3 regions of the Janthinobacterium sp. CG_23.4 genome follow, and region 2 is predicted to be linked to each of the others. Evidence: predicted binding sites of a transcription regulator. Region 2 holds the regulator's gene; each other region holds the start of a gene.
The links. Region 2 encodes sigma-54, which starts transcription at its own class of promoters, with help from an activator protein. Its sites were predicted from a motif close to TGGCANGNAANCTGCTTT; they were not measured.
Positions count from the first base shown of each region.

Region 1: the regulator sigma-54 is predicted to act here: its motif matches at 1,954-1,971, upstream of H4V96_RS02020 (TorF family putative porin).
Region 3: the regulator sigma-54 is predicted to act here: its motif matches at 2,766-2,783, upstream of prpB (methylisocitrate lyase).

Region 1 covers NZ_JARXUX010000001.1:449,276-453,753, reverse strand. The annotation lists gene amt (ammonium transporter) at 1-744, opposite strand, end outside; gene H4V96_RS02025 (P-II family nitrogen regulator) at 756-1,094, opposite strand; gene H4V96_RS02020 (TorF family putative porin) at 1,106-1,873, opposite strand; gene H4V96_RS02015 (accessory factor UbiK family protein) at 2,143-2,391, shown strand; gene H4V96_RS02010 (YifB family Mg chelatase-like AAA ATPase) at 2,503-4,023, shown strand; gene H4V96_RS02005 (hypothetical protein) at 4,088-4,478, shown strand, end outside.
Region 2 covers NZ_JARXUX010000001.1:292,156-296,633, reverse strand. The annotation lists gene rapZ (RNase adapter RapZ) at 1-798, shown strand, start outside; gene raiA (ribosome-associated translation inhibitor RaiA) at 1,113-1,472, opposite strand; gene H4V96_RS01325 (RNA polymerase factor sigma-54) at 1,542-3,020, opposite strand; gene lptB (LPS export ABC transporter ATP-binding protein) at 3,025-3,780, opposite strand; gene lptA (lipopolysaccharide transport periplasmic protein LptA) at 3,780-4,361, opposite strand; gene lptC (LPS export ABC transporter periplasmic protein LptC) at 4,387-4,478, opposite strand, start outside.
Region 3 covers NZ_JARXUX010000001.1:2,919,842-2,924,319, reverse strand. The annotation lists gene H4V96_RS13025 (M20/M25/M40 family metallo-hydrolase) at 1-593, shown strand, start outside; gene H4V96_RS13020 (MBL fold metallo-hydrolase) at 781-1,638, opposite strand; gene H4V96_RS13015 (hypothetical protein) at 1,814-2,050, shown strand; gene H4V96_RS13010 (hypothetical protein) at 2,175-2,423, shown strand; gene prpB (methylisocitrate lyase) at 2,846-3,733, shown strand; gene prpC (2-methylcitrate synthase) at 3,809-4,478, shown strand, end outside.

The DNA of each region.
Region 1 (4,478 bases), 160 kb from region 2:
CCAGCCTGCCTTCAGGGCTTCGCTGGCCGAGGTGGCAGCGTTGGTGATCAGGTCAGGCCCGGTCCAGAACCACACCATGTGCGCCGCTGGCAGGTAGGCAAACGTGAACCACAGCACGACGAAGGCCAGCACGGCGGCAAACTTGGCGCGCTCGGCAAAGGCGCCAACGATCAGCGCGCACGTGATGGCGGCAAACGTGCCCTGGAAAGCCACGAAGATGAACTCGGGAATGACAACACCCTTGCTAAAGGTGGCGGCGGCGGCAAACGTGCCCTTGGCGGGATCCCAGATGCCGTTCAGGAACAAGCGGTCGAAGCCACCGAAGAAGGCAGTTTTTTCCGTGAAGGCGATCGAGTAACCGTAGATGCACCACAGAACGATGATCAGCGCGAACACCATGAACACTTGCATCAGCACCGACAACATATTCTTGGAGCGCACCAGGCCGCCGTAGAACAGAGCCAGGCCGGGAATCGTCATCAAGATCACCAATAAGGTACTGATCATCATGAAGCTGGTATCGCCCTTATTGGCGACGGACGCGGCCGCTGGCGCGGCAGCGGCCGGCGCCGGCGCTGCCGCAGCGGGTGCGGCGTCAGGCACCGGCGTCACGGCAACTGTGGCGACGGCAGCCGTCGTGGCCGCCTCCGTCTTGACGGGGGCATCGGCAAAGCTCGGCGTAGCGACGCCAAACGTACACAGACAGGCTATCCCAGCGAGTAATTTTGTTATATTTTTACGCATCAATATTCCCCTTAGAGCGCTTCGTTGCCGGTTTCACCGGTGCGGATGCGGATGACCTGTTCCAGGTTGTAGACGAAAATCTTGCCGTCGCCGATCTTGCCGGTACGCGCTGCGCCTTCGATCGCTTCGATGGCCTGGTCCACAATGGCGTCATCGACGGCTGCTTCAATTTTGGTTTTTGGCAAGAAATCAACGACATACTCAGCGCCACGATAGAGTTCCGTGTGACCTTTCTGGCGACCGAAACCTTTGACTTCGGTCACGGTGATACCTTGCACATTGATAGCCGACAACGCTTCGCGCACTTCGTCCAGTTTGAACGGTTTAATGATTGCAGTAATCATTTTCATGGCAATCTCGCTTAAAAGGTTTTGGATACAGTCAGCACGAGACCGGATTTCGCCAGGTTCTTGCCATTCGGTGCCAGCAACGTGATGTTGGCTTTGACGGCGGCCAGCGCTACGGTCGCCACGCCGAAATCCTTGCTCACGCCGATCTTATAATCGTTATAACTGAGGGCATCGTTGTGCTCGACCTTCTGACGCCCGGCATGCAGGTTCAAGATATAGCCATCATGCACGTCGATGTTGGCGCCCACATCGAGGTAGCCGCTGTTCTTGCTGTCGGCGACACCGAACAGATTGGTCGTCGAGTGCGAATACTTGATATAGGCCGGACCATAGCCGAGTTGGCCATACAACTCGAAGGTGTTGGCATTGGTGCTCAATCCATTCGAGGGATAGAAGTAGTACAGGCCGCCCACGTCATAGGTAAAATCCTTGCTGATTTCACCGCGCTTGCCGGCGTAGATATCCCATTCCAGGTTGGTGTCGCCGCCGCTATCCTTGATCCATTTAATGCTCGACAGCCAAGTGCCCACATACAGGCCCGTCGGATTATGGGTATAGTCGGCACCGGCGCTGATGGCAGGGTCGAGACGGCTTTGCGACACACCACGGTAACGGTAGTCGCTGCTCAGCGCCACGTTGTAGCTGACCACGTTATCGGCTACGGCTTCGGCCGCAGCAGGCGCTGCCACGGCATCCTGGGCCATGGCGCTATCGCAAACAGCGGTCATGGCCAGCGTCAACGCTGCGACTAAAGTCATGTTCTTGGACAGATTCTTCATGGCGATTCCCTTTTATTGAACTTTTAAAGCGGTTGAGGTTTAAAATCTTGGCTGGAGATCACAAAGCGTTCATGACATCTTTAGCAGAATACGTGCCAGCTCTCTTGTTAGCTTGACTGGCGCATTTCCGTCCATACTTACCCTGCAAGCCGCCAGGACTGGGGCCACGGCCTGCTGAAGAACAATGAAGTGCCCAGTTGCGCACCAGATTAACACCGCTGTGCACCGCAATGGTGCGATGCACAGGCCGCACCATACAAGGACTGACCGTGGACATGAATACCTTCTTTAACGACTTGCAAGGCAAGATCCATCAAGCCATCGAAAACTCGCCCGCCAAGGATATCGAGAAAAACGTGAAATCGATGATGACACAGGGCTTTGCCCGTCTCGATCTGGTCACGCGCGAAGAGTTTGATATCCAGGCACAAGTACTGGCCAAGACCCGCGCCAAGCTCGATGCACTGGAACTGCGCCTGGTCGAACTGGAAACCCGCCTGAACGAGCCAAAGGCATAAAGTATCGTCAGCAAGGTCGCGTGATAGACGGCCTTGCTGGCATACCTCAAGCCTGACAGCGTTTCAAGCGCTAGACTGATCCCGAGCGCGCTCGCGCTACGGGGGAGTCTGATGAGTCTGGCCGTCCTGAAAAGCCGTGCCTTGGCCGGCATGGAGGCACCCGAGGTAAGTGTCGAAGTGCACCTTGCCAATGGCTTGCCGTCATTTACGATCGTTGGCCTGCCGGATACGGAAGTGAAGGAATCGCGCGACCGCGTCCGCGCCGCGCTGCAAAACTGCGGCTTTGAGATGCCGGCGCGGCGCATTACGGCCAATCTGGCGCCGGCGGACTTACCCAAGGAATCGGGCCGCTTCGACTTACCGATTGCGCTGGGCATCCTGGCTGCCTCCGGCCAGTTGCCGAGCGAACAACTGCAGCACTACGAATTTGCGGGCGAACTATCGCTTTCGGGCCAACTACGCCCCATCCGCGGTGCTTTGGCCATGACTTTTGCCATGCAGCGCAGCCAATCGGGGCCGCCACGCGCCTTCATCCTGCCGCGGGCCAACGCGGACGAGGCGGCGCTGGTCAGAGACGCCTGCATCTATCCCGCCCACAGCCTGCTCGAGGTCTGCGCGCATTTTGCCGTGCCCAACGGCCAGGCCGCCCTGCAGCGCCATCAACCGGTGCTGGCAGCGCAGGCGTTTACGTATCCCGACTTTGCCGACGTGCAAGGGCAGTTGCAAGCGCGACGCGCACTGGAAGTGGCGGCCGCAGGCGGGCATAACGTCTTGATGGTGGGCCCGCCGGGCGCAGGCAAGACCATGCTGGCCAGCCGCTTCCCCGGCGTGTTACCGCCCATGAGCGATGACGAGGCGCTGGAATCAGCCGCCGTGCATTCACTGGGTGGCCATTTTAAAGTGGAACACTGGAAACGTCGTCCCTACCGTGCACCGCACCAAACGGCATCTGGCGTCGCCTTGGTGGGCGGCGGTAACGTACCGCGTCCGGGAGAAATCTCGCTGGCCCATTGCGGCGTGTTGTTTCTCGATGAAATCGCCGAATTCCAGCGCCGGGTACTCGATGTCTTGCGCCAGCCCATGGAGTCGGGCATCATCAGCATTTCGCGCGCGGCCCGCCAGGCCGAGTTTCCTGCCCGCTTCCAGTTAATCGCCGCCATGAATCCCTGTCCGTGCGGCTATTTGGGGCACGCTTCCGGTCGTTGCCGCTGTACGCCAGAGGCGGTGCTGCGTTATCACAGCCGCCTGTCCGGCCCGCTACTTGAACGCATCGACTTACAAATCGAAGTTGCCGCCATACCACCCGCGGCGCTGGGACGGCACGCAGGCAGCGGCGAAAGTACGCAAGCCATTGCGGCCCGCGTGGCGGCAGCCTTTTCGCTGCAGTTGGCGCGCCAGGGAAAAACAAACCAGCGCCTGAGTAGCACGGAAATCGAACAGCACTGTCGTCTGGAAACACATGGTGAACAACTACTAGATGGCGCCATGTCACGCCTGCACTGGTCGGCCCGCACCTACCACCGGGTACTGCGCGTGGCGCGCAGCATCGCAGACTTGGCGGGGAGTCCCACGATCATGCAGCCGCACGTTGCCGAAGCGATCCAGTACCGGCGTGTACTGCATGAAATATAAGGCGAGCGCTGAAAGCCACAAGTGCGCGATTGCGCGTGGCTGGCGTCACTGCTACCATCTGCTGATGAAAAAAACATCACTTGCGATCCTCCTGGCTGCGCTCGCTACCGCCTGCACGCTCTGTGCCTGCAGTCCGAAATTCGACTGGCGCGACTATCGCAGCCCCGACGCGCAGTTCACAGCCTTGTTTCCAGGCAAGCCGGCAGTGTTGACACGCACGGTCGATCTCGATGGCAAAAAAATCAGCCTGACCATGACGGCGAGCGAAGTCGATGGCAGCACCTTTGCCATCGGCAGCGCCGTGCTCGACAGCGCAGAACAGGCGCAAGCGGCCCTGCCAGCCATGCAGACAGCGCTGTTGAAAAATATTAACGGCACCGTGCGCAGCGAAAAATCGGTCTCGGCGGCCAGCAGCAATGCTGCCGTAACGCACCAGCGCAGTTCGCTCAGTATCG
Region 2 (4,478 bases):
GATACCGGCTACTACTGTGTCGACAACCTGCCACCGGCATTGCTGCCCAGCCTGGTGCAAACGCTGCTCGACGAAGGCGCATCACAACTGGCCGTCGCCGTCGATGCGCGCAGCGCAGAGTCGCTGACCAGCCTGCCGCACAATGTCACCCTGCTGCGCGACCAGGGGCACGACGTCAAGGTCATGTTCCTCACGGCTACCACGCATTCGCTGGTAGCGCGCTTCTCGGAAACGCGGCGCAGCCATCCGCTGTCGCACGAATTGCGTCCGAATCAGAATCCAGCCAGCCGCCGCACCCTGATCGAATGCATCTCTGAAGAGCGCGAACGCCTGTCTGCCATCGAACAGCTGGGCCATGTAATCGATACCTCAGAGCTGAGCGCCAACAAGTTACGCGCCTGGGTCAAGGATATCGTCGCCTCGGAACGCGCACCGCTGACCCTGTTCTTCGAATCCTTCGCCTTCAAGCTGGGCGTGCCGCTGGACGCCGATTTCGTCTTCGACGTGCGGGCCTTGCCCAATCCTTATTACGACCTGACGCTGCGCCCGCTCGACGGACGCGATGCGCCCGTGATCGCCTTCCTCGACGCACAGCCCAGCGCGCTGGAACTGCTGGCCGACATCCGCGCCTTCATCGAAAAATGGTTGCCATCCTTTAAGTCCGACAACCGCAGCTACCTGACCGTGGCACTCGGCTGTACAGGTGGCCAGCATCGCTCGGTGTACATGGCGGAACGGCTGGCACAGTATTTCAGCCCGAACGAGCGCGTCGTCTTGCGACATCGCGAACGTGGGTAAGACGCGCATAAAATCTGTTGCGCATCGGCGCAGGTAGCGGGCAACGTTCACTGCCTGGGCGGCGCAGTGCCAGGCGAAGTTGCGCTACTCCAACACCTTTTCCTGCCGCTCGCCATGCTGTGATCCGGTATTCTTAATGCAGATGCGAGCCAGCAGGCCCGCCAGGCAGGAAAGAAGTCAAAGTGCACACATTCTAGCGTCTTCGGACGGAACTTTGCGTTCCCATGATGGTAGCCCGACAAGGGCGACAGGCGCAAAAAAGGGCGCAATGTGCGCCCTTAGTTGATCACAACCGTTTGGAAGTCGCGGGCCGCTTAAGCGGCGGCGATTTCTTCGTCCGAGTTGTCTGGCAGATGCTTGATCGCCTCTTTACCGTGCCCTTGCACTTTGGTTTTGTACTTCATCACTTGCCTGTCCAGCTTGTCGATCAGCATATCGATTGCGGCATACAGGTCTTGCGCCAGGCTTTCCACATAGACGGTTTTGCCACTCATACGCAGGTTGACTTCGGCCTTTTGACGTTTTTCTTTCTCTTTGAGGTTATCCACGGTCAGTATCACGGCAATATCGATAACTTGATCGAAATGCCGTTTCACGCGCTCCAGCTTCGTTTGTACGTATTCACGGATGGCTGGTGTCACTTCGAGATGATGTCCGCTGATGGTGAGATTCATACACACTCCTAAAGATGATCGGGTTCGTGCGGTCCATCCTATCCGGCCCGCAGAGGAACCGAAAAAAACTTACAAACACTTACGCAGACTCACTGGCGGAATTTTCAACGCTTCCCGGTATTTGGCAACAGTACGTCGCGCAATCACCATGCCTTGCTCGCCCAGCATGTCCGCAATCTTACTGTCGGATAAAGGATTTTTAGGGTCTTCTGCTCCTGTCAGTTGCACGATCAATGCCCGTATCGCCGTCGATGATGCTTCGCCCCCCGCTTCGGTGGCGACGTGGCTACCAAAGAAATATTTCAACTCAAACATGCCATGCGGGGTCAGCATGTACTTTTGGGTTGTTACCCGCGAGATAGTACTCTCGTGTAATCCCAGTGTATCAGCTATTTCACGGAGTACAAGGGGACGCATGGCAACGGCCCCATGCGAAAAAAAGTTCTTTTGTCTTTCTACTATCGCCTGCGCCACGCGCAAGATCGTGTCGAAACGCTGGCGCATATTCTTGATCAGCCACTTGGCTTCCTGCAACTGTGCGCCCATGGCGCCCTCGCCCTTGCCCTGCTTGAGCAAGTTGGCGTACATGGCGTTCACGCGCAGGCGCGGCATGACGTCGTTGTTCAGGGTGACTTGCCAACCATTGCGCGCGCGCTTGACGACGACGTCGGGCACCACGTAATCGGACACGTCAGAGGCGAACACGGCGCCCGGATGCGGATTGCACTGGCGAATCACCGTCTGCGCTTCGCGCAAGTCTTCATCATCGCAATTGAGGGCTTTTTTCAACTTGTTGAAATCGCGCTGGGCAAACCAGGCCAGGTGCTTTTCCACGATCACCAGGGCCATGCGCCGCGTCACCATGGCGATGTGCGGCAAGCGCTTGATTTGCAGTGCCAGGCACTCCGACGCATTACGCGCACCCACGCCGGGCGGATCGAAACTTTGCAACAGCGACAAGGCCGTGCGCATCTCGTCGGCGTCGATTTCCAGCTCTTCCGGCAGGCGCGCCAGGATGTCGTCGAGCGATTCTTCCAGGTAGCCATTGTCATCGAGTGCATCGATGATCAGCTCAACGAGCGCGCGGTCGCGCAATTCGAGCACCGTCACGCGCATCTGCTCCATCAAGTGCTCGCGCAGGGTACAGTGATGGGCTTCGAGCTGCGGGCGGGAATCTTCGTCGTCGGGTGCCTTGCCCCGGTTCGCCTCGCTCCAGTCGCTGTCACCGGCGTCTCCAGCGGCAGGGCTGTCGCTGGCCTCGCCGTCAAAGGTTTCCGCTTCGACCGGCGCGGTGGGTGCCTCCTGGCTTGGAGGCTGCGGCGGCGCTTCGGCCGGCGCGGCCGTGGAACTCAAGGCGCCGTCGGACAGCAGGCGCAGCGAACGGTCGAGCGGATCGTCGAGGCGCTCGAGCAAAGGATTGTCCGTCAGCAGTTGCTCGAGCTCCTGGTGTAATTCCAGCGTAGACAATTGCAACAGGCGTATCGATTGCTGCAACTGCGGCGTCAGTGCCAAGTGCTGCGAAGTGCGCAGCTGCAATGATTGTTTCATTGGCTCACATGCGGAAGTGTTCGCCCAGATAGACCCGGCGTACCGACTCGTTCGCGATGATGTCGTCGGGGCGTCCCGACGCCAGTACCGAGCCCTGGTTGATGATGTAGGCACGGTCGCAGATACCCAGCGTCTCGCGCACATTATGATCGGTGATCAGGACGCCGATATTACGCTCCTTCAAGAAGCGCACGATACGCTGGATTTCGATCACGGCGATGGGGTCGACACCGGCGAACGGCTCGTCGAGCAGCACGAAACGCGGATCGGTAGCGAGCGCGCGGGCGATTTCCACGCGGCGCCGCTCACCGCCCGAGAGCGACAACGCCGGGTTCTCACGCAACTTTTCAATCTGCAAGTCCGCCAGCAATTTATCGAGGCGTTCCTCGATCTCGGCCTTCTTCAGGGGGCGGCCTTCGACGGTCTGGATTTCCAGCACGGCACGGATATTGTCTTCCACCGTCAGCTTGCGAAATACGGACGCTTCCTGCGGCAGATACGACAGGCCCATCTGCGCGCGGCGGTGTATCGGCAGGCGGGAAATGTCCACGCCGCTGATATCGATGCTGCCGCCATCCGATGGCACCAGGCCGACGATCATGTAGAACGAGGTGGTCTTGCCGGCACCGTTCGGCCCCAATAGCCCGACCACTTCGCCGCATTCGACTTGCAGCGAGACGTCGTGCACGACTTGCCGCTTGCCATAGGATTTTTGCAGCCCGCGAACGATCAGGGTACTGCCGCAACGTGTATTGTCCATTATTTCTTTCCTGGCGCAGGCGTCGCTGGCGCTTTCTCCGCCGCCGCTGCCTTGGTCTTTGGCTGGATCACCATGCGCACGCTGCCGCCATCCGGGGTGCTGGTGCCGCTGTTGGAATTTTCCATCGCAAATTCTTCCTTGCGGCTGTCATACGAGATGAAGGCGCCATTGGCCACATCGGTCGGCTTCTTGCCTTCCAGGCGCGTCACCTTGGCATTGGAAAACAGTTTCACTACTTCCGTCTTGTTGTCGTATTCCACGCGCTCAGCTTCGCCTTCGACCCACAGGTCGCCCGCGCCATCGCGCTTCTGGCGGAAGGTGGCCAGCTTGCCAGGATCAGCCCAGAAAGTAATGAACTGGTAGCCTTGCGGATCTTCCGTGATCAGGGCCCGGCCCGCCTTCATGATCAAGCTCCCCTTGACCAGCACGACGTCGCCCGTCAGGGTACGAACCTGCTTGACGTCATCGACGTGACCGCTACGTGCCGTGATGACGGCTTCCTTCTCGGAATCGGCCTTCTCGGCATGCGCTGCGCCCATGACGGCCAGGGAAAATAGGCTCAACAGCAAGATCTTCTTCATAATATGGTTTCCTTGTTTCATTCTGTCATTTTGGCGCTGCGGCCGGGCGCGGTTTCGGCGGCAGCACTATGCGCAGGGCATTGTGTACTTCCACCACGCCGGTGGCGTTATTGGCTC
Region 3 (4,478 bases), 2.6 Mb from region 2:
ACGAAGTGGTGGTGGTCTCGGGTCACCTTGATTCCTGGGATCTGGCCACGGGCGCGCACGACGACGGCGCGGGTGTGGTGGCGGCCATGGGCGTGGTGGAAACCCTGAAAAAGCTCGACTACCGTCCGCGCCGCACCATCCGCGTGATCGCCTGGATGAACGAGGAAAACGGCGGGCGTGGCGGGCAGGCGTATTTCGAGGCCCACAAGCAGGCGCTCGGCAAACAATATGCGGCCATCGAGATGGACAGCGGCGCCGGGCGCCCGTTCGGCATCCTCGCCAGCGTGGAAGCGAAGTCGGAAAAACTCTTCGCGCCCCTGCGCGCCGCCCTGCAAGCGATGGGCGCGCACGCGTTTACGCGCCGCGACGCGCTGGGCACGGGCGACTTGCACCGCCTGGAAACGGGCGGCGTGCCCAGTTTCGAGCCACTGGTCGACAGCCATAGCTATTTCCACTACCACCATACGCCGGCCGACACCCTGGATAAGGTCGACCCGGAGAACCTGAAGCGCAACGTGGCGCTGATGTCGTCGCTAGCCTGGTTCCTGGCCAATATCGACGGCGAGATTGGGCGCGCGCCGCAGCAGGACTAAATGAAGTCGCCTTGCTGCGAATGGCCCTGCATGGGGCCAGCCGCATCATGGGCTAAGCTCAACCATAGCAGGACGGAAATGTTTTCGCCCAAGCAAGCTCAGGCGATCTGCACTGCATGCGCCTTGCCTGAGGTGGAACTTGCGTGGTGACAATAAAGGAGGTGCGTCTACAGAAGTGCGGGCGGAGTCAGATCGCGTCCAGCGGTATCTTGAGGTAGCGCACGCCATTGTCTTCCGGCTCGGGCAGCTTGCCCGCGTTGATATTGACCTGGATGGCGGGCAAGATCAATGTCGGCATGTCCAGCGTGGCGTCACGGCCCGTGCGCATGGCCACGAATTGTTCTTCCGTGATGCCGTCGCGCAAATGGATGTTACTGGCACGCTGTTCGGCCACCGTCACTTCCCAGCGCGGCGCGCGGCCGTTGGGCGGGTAGTCGTGGCACATGAACAGCCGCGTTTGCGGCGGCAGCGATAGCAGGCGCCGCACGGAGCGGTACAGCAGGGATGCCGAGCCGCCGGGAAAGTCGCAGCGGGCCGAGCCCACGTCCGGCATGAACAAGGTGTCGCCCACAAACACCGCATCGCCGATCTGGTAAGCCAGGTCGGCCGGCGTATGGCCGGGCACGTGCAGGGCGCGCACTTCCAACTGGCCAATATGAAATACCTGGTCGGGTGCAAATAACTGGTCGAACTGCGAACCGTCGGCCTTGGCTGCATCCTGGTGGTAGACGGCGGCGAAGGCGCGTTGCACCGTCTGGATGGCGGCGCCGATGGCCACGTCGCCGCCCAGTTGCTGCTGCAGGTAGGGCGCGGCCGATAGGTGGTCGGCATGCGCATGCGTTTCCAGCAGCCAGCGGCATTGCAAGCCGTGTTCGCGCACGAAGGCGATCACCTTGTCGGCCGAGGTGGTCGAGGTGCGGCCGGCCTTCGGATCGTAGTCGAGCACGGAGTCGATGATGGCGCAGTCGCGGCCATCGGTCTCATACACAACATAGGTGACGGTGGCGGTGGCGGGGTCGAAGAAGGCTTGGATTTGTGGGGTCATCGCGGCGGCAAGGGACGGACAGGGAAGAACATTATATCGTCAGTGTAGGCTAAAAAATGTTGGAAACTGACATTTTCCATGCGGAAAACAGATAAGCGTGCGCGTCAACGTCTGTCCCAGTCGTGCGCACCCTCGCGCTTGCCGCGTGCTAAGCTCTTTTTGACAAGGAGAGCTCATGCACGATACCACTGCACGCAGCGAAGAGTACCGCGGTTTTACGATGTCGGTCACCGCGCAAAAAGATAATGACGATTTGTGGGATTTTACTTACCGCCTGCAGCGCGAAGGCGAGACGGCGGCGCAAGCGATTACGCGTAGCCGCACCTTGGGCGGCTACGCGGCGCCCGAGACGGCTTGCACGGCCGGCTTGGAAGTGGCGAGGACGGAAGTGGATAATCTGTTGCGTCCTTGAGCCAGCGCAAATCGTTTCGTCCGAAAGTGAGCCTGAGCACGTGCTGCTGCCTGAAACACGTCGCTACCAGCTGCGCTTCATGCTACGATTTCCATTATTGAGTCAGTCACGAAGGAGGCACCGTATGGGTAGCAGTTCTAAAATTCACTACAAAGGCTGGGAAATCGTTCCCTTGGCCGTGCCCGCCAGCGACGGCAAATGGTCGGCCAGTTGCGACATCGAACGCGCCACTGCGGAAGGCCTGGAAGTGTTCGAAGGCTCGACCATGCAGTTCGTGCGCGACGACGAGGAGGGTGCCATTGCCGCCGCCTGCGAAGAGGCGGTGCGCCAGATCGACAACATCATCGCCAACCCGCTGGTACGCCTGGCCTGAGTCCCGAGTCTTGATTCCTGGTTTTCCAGTACTGCTGCAGCCGGCGCCCGCCGGCTGTTTTTCATTCAATTACTGCTGCGCACCGCAGCGTCTTTCGCTCCCCCCCCCCTGATTGCCGGCTGATCGAGCGCCTGCTTTGGCTTCGGCAATGATTGCGTGTTGCGTGTTGCATGTTTCAAACATTTGTTTCAACTGAAATAGTTGAAACAAAAATGAAACACCGTCTACACTTAACGCGGCAGCGCTGTCCTGCTGCGTGAGCGTGCGCAAGCGGCCGATACAGGCCATTTCCCCTCGTATCTCACCATGCTGTGGCACCCTTCCCGGGCACGTGCAAGGTGCTGGCACGGCATTTGCAACACTGATGCTCATAGCAAGTCCATGAAACATTCGGGACGACCCGAATCCCATAAGGTGAAGACATGACTCAATACTCCGCAGGTGCCGCATTTCGCAAGGCCGTCCAGGAAGAATCCCCCTTGCAAGTCGTTGGCGCCATTAACGCCAACCACGCCTTGCTGGCCAAGCGTGCCGGCTATAAAGCTATTTATTTGTCTGGCGGCGGCGTCGCGGCCGGCTCGCTGGGCTTGCCCGACCTGGGCATTTCCAGCCTGGACGACGTCCTGACCGATATCCGTCGCATCACCGACGTATGCGACCTGCCGCTGCTGGTCGATGCCGACACGGGCTTCGGTTCTTCCGCCTTCAACGTGGCGCGCACCGTGAAATCGATGATCAAGTTCGGCGCTGCCGGCTTGCACATCGAAGACCAGGTGGGCGCCAAGCGCTGCGGTCATCGTCCGGGCAAGGAAATCGTCAGCAAGGAGGAAATGGTCGACCGTATCAAGGCCGCCGTCGATGCGCGCACCGACCCGAACTTCGTCATCATGGCGCGCACCGATGCGTTGGCCGTCGATGGCCTGGAAGCGGCATTGGAACGCGCCGTCGCCTGTGTCGAGGCGGGCGCCGACATGATCTTCCCGGAAGCGATCACGGACCTGGACATGTACGCCACGTTCGCCAAGGCCGTCAACGTGCCTATCCTGGCCAACATCACGGAATTTGGTTCTACACCGCTGTTCACGCTGGACGAATTGCGCAGCGCCCACGTGGGCTTGGCGCTATACCCGCTGTCGGCCTTCCGCGCCATGAACAAGGCGGCCGAGAACGTCTACCGCGCCCTGCGCCGCGACGGCACGCAAAAAAATGTCGTCGATACCATGCAGACGCGCATGGAACTGTATGAATCGATCAATTACCACGACTTCGAGCAAAAGCTCGATGCGCTGTTCGCCGCGCAAAAGAAGTAAGCACCGATAAAAGAGCGGGCCGTGGGAATCCCGGGCCCGCCGCGCTGGACTGACAATCATTTTCTGGAGAACACAATGACCGCACCGCAAGCCGCCACTTTCAAGCCTAAAAAATCCGTCGCCCTGTCCGGCGTCACCGCCGGCAATACGGCGCTGTGCTCGGTCGGCAAGACCGGCAACGATTTGCACTACCGTGGCTATGACATCCTGGACGTGGCCGACAGCTGCGAATTCGAGGAAATCGCTTATCTGCTGGTGCACGGAAAATTGCCGACTAGCGCTGAACTGAAAGGCTACAAAGCCAAATTGCGCTCCTTGCGCGGCTTGCCATCAGCAGTGAAAGCGGCGCTGGAAGCGCTGCCGGCCGCTGCCCACCCGATGGATGTGATGCGCACCGGCGTGTCTGTCCTGGGCTGCACGCTGCCGGAAAAAGACGACCATAACGCGCCGGGCGCGCGCGACATCGCCGACCGCCTGATGGCGTCGTTCGGCTCCATGCTGCTGTACTGGTACCACTACAGCCATAACGGCAAGCGCATCGAAGTGGAAACGGACGACGACTCGATCGGCGGCCACTTCCTGCACCTGCTGCACGGCGAAAAACCATCGGCGTCGTGGGAAAAGGCCATGCACACGTCGCTGATCCTGTACGCGGAACATGAATTCAATGCCTCGACCTTCACCAGCCGCGTCATTGCCGGCACGGGTTCGGACATTCACTCGGCCATCACGGGCGCCATCGGCG